Regions from separate parts of the Empedobacter falsenii genome, predicted to be linked through region 2. Evidence: riboswitches for the same ligand, from Rfam matches in the RefSeq annotation. Region 2 holds a riboswitch; the other holds the start of a gene.
What was found. A riboswitch is a leader RNA that binds a small molecule or an ion and turns the genes downstream of it on or off. The one in region 2 is predicted to bind S-adenosylmethionine.
Positions count from the first base shown of each region.

Region 1: another riboswitch for S-adenosylmethionine. It lies ahead of FH779_RS08485 (homocysteine S-methyltransferase family protein); the one in region 2 lies ahead of FH779_RS11055 (hypothetical protein).

Region 1 covers NZ_CP040908.1:1,828,806-1,831,013, forward strand. The annotation lists gene metH (methionine synthase) at 1-126, opposite strand, end outside; gene FH779_RS08485 (homocysteine S-methyltransferase family protein) at 114-1,112, opposite strand; SAM riboswitch class I at 1,156-1,254, opposite strand; SAM riboswitch class I at 1,700-1,798, shown strand; gene FH779_RS08490 (homoserine dehydrogenase) at 1,925-2,208, shown strand, end outside.
Region 2 covers NZ_CP040908.1:2,381,700-2,383,907, reverse strand. The annotation lists gene FH779_RS11060 (helix-turn-helix domain-containing protein) at 1-810, shown strand, start outside; gene FH779_RS11055 (hypothetical protein) at 863-1,114, opposite strand; SAM-I-IV-variant riboswitch at 1,158-1,257, opposite strand; gene FH779_RS11050 (ABC-F family ATP-binding cassette domain-containing protein) at 1,326-2,208, opposite strand, start outside.

The DNA of each region.
Region 1 (2,208 bases), 550 kb from region 2:
TTTGATTAATCGCAAGAATTTTTTAGAACCAGTTACATTTGTACGTTCACCAACGTTTACAAAGTTTGAATTTTCACGTACAATTAAAGGTTCTAATCCAGAAAGTTGAATTTTTACGCCTGACATTCTACATTAATTTTTCGAGGTTCGTATTCTTTTGCTAAATCTGCCATCAATTTGATATGATCTGGTGTAGTTCCACAACATCCACCTAAAATATTTACCAATTTTTTATCCAAGAAGGGTTTGATAAAATCTCGCATCATTTCAGGAGTTTCATCGTATCCACCGAAAGCATTTGGTAAACCAGCATTTGGATATGCGCTCACATAAAATGGAGCTTTTTCGGCTAAAACTTCCAAATATGGAATCAAATCTGTTGCACCTAAAGCGCAATTTAATCCAACTGAAATTAAATCAATATGTTCTAATGAAATCAAGAAAGCTTCGGTTGTTTGTCCAGAAAGCGTACGTCCAGATTTATCTGTAATTGTACCAGAAGCCATTAATGGAACGTTAATACCTGTTTTTTCTATCGCATCTTGAATTCCATAAAATGCAGCTTTTGCATTTAAAGTATCAAAAATAGTTTCAACAAGTAAAATATCGGCACCAGCTTCTAACATTGTTTTTGCTTGACGATAATAAACATTTGCCAATAAATCAAAATCCACATCGCGATAACTTGGATCGTTAACTTGTGGCGAAATAGAGGCAGTTTTGTTCGTAGGACCTAAAGAGCCAACAACAAAACGAGGTTTATCTGGCGTAGAAAACTCTTCACACGCTTCTTTCGCTAAACGAACGGCTTCGTAATTTAATTCATCAACCAAATCAACCATATCATAATCAACCATAGAAATAATATTGGCATTGAACGTATTTGTTTCGATCAAATCCGCGCCAGCAGCCAAATATTCTCTGTGTATATCTTTGATAATTTGCGGTTGCGTTAAAACCAATAAATCGTTATTTCCTTTTAAAGACGTATGAAAATCCTTGAATCGTTCTCCACGATAATCTTCTTCTTGTAAATTATGCTTTTGGATCATTGTTCCCATCGCACCATCTAAAATTACAATACGCTCTTTTAGTATATCGTCTAATTTCATTCTAAATATTTTAAAAGCTTTATGGGAAGAAGTGTGAGGTGAGTCCTTATCTTTCTCTATTTGAGTAGGATTTAGCACCCAACTATACTTTGGGTTGCTAAGATTTCAACGGGCCTATTCCCTCCATCTTTCTTTATAAAGCTATGTGCAAAATTATTTAAAGTATTGAAAATAAAAAAATCAAGATTGAAAAAAACGAGTTTAGAATTTGGTTCATAGAAATAATTTTTGTTTGAAATAGTTCAAAATCTCTAATAGGTCATTTTTGAAATTTATTTTAGAAAATTATTCTTTAAAATGCTATTTTTAAAGAAATAATATTTTAATCAATTGTTAAAACTAATCGTTTTTAGAATATTTTTAATATAAAAAGGTTTTCTTGAAAAAATATTAAGATTTGTTTTTTCTTTTAATTGTATTTTTTAGAAAATTATTTTTACATATTGATATTTATAGAATAAAATTCATAATTTGTGTGTTTTTATTACTAATTACGGAAAATATTAAATTAAAAAGATGAAATTAATTTGGATATATAGAATTCTTTCACCTAAATTTGTCCTCAGAAATAGTTCATTAAAATTTACATTTTATCAAGAAAAGTGGAGGGAAATGGCCCAAAGAAACTTTAGCAACCTGATTAACAAATCAAGGTGCTAAATCCATCCTTATAGGAAAGATGAATAAAAACTACTGTAAACCAATCATTCAATAATATTCTTTATTCAAAATGGTTCAATTGTTTTTATGCGATTGAACCATTTTTTTTCTTCACTTTTCTCTGATAAAAAATTATTAAAACAAAAGAATACATGAAAAAAATAAATATCGGATTGTTCGGATTTGGAGTTGTAGGAGAAGGAATTTACAAGGTTTTAGAAGAAAAACCACAATTGAATGCTGCAATTAAAAAAATTGTGATTAAAGATAATTCTAAACCTAGAAATGCTCCGTCTGAATTATTTTCGACTAATGCGGATGATATTTTAAATGATGATGAAATAAATGTTGTTGTTGAGTTAATTTCGGATGCTGATGCGGCGCATGATATCATTATAAAAGCGTTCAATAAAGGAAAACATGTGGTAAGTGCAAA
Region 2 (2,208 bases):
GATCAAAAACGATTTATTTTAGCGAAAGAATTAGGCTATAATTACCTTGATTTGAAGGAACGTTTGTATACATTTTCGTGGGCAAGTTTCGATAATTTTGATCAATTGTTAAACAATTTTTATGCATCTTATTTTGCTGGAGCGTTGTTGTTACCAGAAGAAAAATTGTTGAAGGATATGCAGAATTTGTTTGCTATAGAGCATCATGATTTGTCTAAATTTCAAGAAATTCTTGGAAAATATACCGAATCTCCTGAGACGGTTTATCAACGAATGACAAATTTGTTACCCAAACATTTTAATATTCGTGATTTGTTTTTCTTGCGTTTGTCAGCAAAAGTTGGCTCAAATTCATATAAATTAACGAAAGAACTTCACCTTAATCAACAACAGTCGCCACAAGCAAATGAAACGGATGAGCATTATTGTCGTCGTTGGGTTTCGTTAAATGTTTTGAAAGAATTGGAAAAGCATCAAGATGATCATCATGAGATTTCTGCACAAATTTCTTTGTATCCGTTCAATAATAATCAAAAATATTATGTAATTTCTTCAGCAACGAAAGATCCATTCAATCCAAATTATTTAAGAAGCGTAACGATAGGTGTGTTGTACAAATCAGCACAACGTAAAATTAAATTTATGAATGACCCATCAATTCCTGTAAAAGAAGTTGCGGTTACATGCGAAAATTGCGGGATGAAAGATTGTGCAGAACGTGTTGCAGAACCAATTCGTTTTGAAAAAGATATCCGAAATAAGCGATTAAATGTTACGATTAATGATTTTATAAAAGAGCAGAGTAAGTAATATTGTCTACCATAAAATATAAAGGAAAACTTGAAACAAGTTTTCCTTTTTTTTATGTTTGATCTAAATATTCTAATCTATTTTCAATTAATACTACATAATGTTGAAGCGAAAATGTGTTTCCTCTTTCTATGGTTGCGCAATCAAAATTACGGTATTGTAATTCGTCAAATAATGTTTTGACATAACATCTTCTGGCAGAATTCCAGGAACTATTTCCTACATTTTGATTAAAGCGATCGACTAATTCGTTGTCAGTTAATTCACGGAATAATACGACAAATTCATTTTTTAGATTTTCCATTGTTTTAATTTTTTAATGATAAAAACAACAGGATAGAGTAGAGAATAACCTTTTATTTTGGCGTTTGCCCTCATTCTATACCACCGTAGCGCGGTTTTGGCTCGGTTGGTGTTCTGATTTTTCAGAAACTCCTGATGATTGATAGAATAAATGTACAAATAAATTTTTAAAACAAAAAAAGGAACTCAAAAAAAGTTCCTTTTCAATATTTTTATTCGCTTAATTCTAACCAACGAAATTCTTTTTCTTCTAATTCGTCTACAATTTTTTGTAGTTCATCTCCAATAGTTGCGATTTTGTCATAACCTAAATTTGGGTCGGAAAGTAAATTCGTTAATTCTTCTTTTTTGGCTTCAAGAATTGGTAAAGATTTATTGATTTCTTCTAATTCTCGTTGTTCTTTAAACGATAATTTTTTTGGTTTTGTCTCTGCATTTTTCTCTTTCGATTCAACTTTTTCCTGAATAACGATTTCTTTTTCAACCTTTTTATCTTCAGTTATGGGCTTGTTTTTATTCTCGATGTGATATTCTGTATATGTTCCCATATAACGAGAAATTTTTCCTTCGCCTTCAAAAATCATTAATTCATCGACCACTTTATCCATAAAATATCTATCGTGGGAAACAACTAATAAACAACCTTGATATTCTTCTAAGAAACTTTCAAGAACCGTTAAAGTAGGTAAATCTAAATCGTTTGTTGGCTCATCAAGAATCAAAAAGTTAGGATTTTTATACAAAATTGCCAATAATTGCAGACGTTTTTTCTCTCCACCACTCAACTTTGAGATAAAAGTATGTTGTTGTTCTGGCGTAAATAAAAACATTTCTAAGAACTGTTCTGCACGCATTTCTTTTCCATTAGAAAGAGGGAAAAAATCTGCAATATCTTTCACAAACTCAATGACACGTTCGTCGCCTTTAAATTCTATCCCATCTTGTTTAAAATGTCCAATATTTAAGGTTTCTCCACGTTCAATTGTTCCAGAATCCATCGTTTCGATTCCTTCTAACATTTTCAAGAAAGTGGTTTTTCCAACACCATTTTTTCCGACTAAACCAATTTTTCCACCACGAGCGAAAATATAAGAG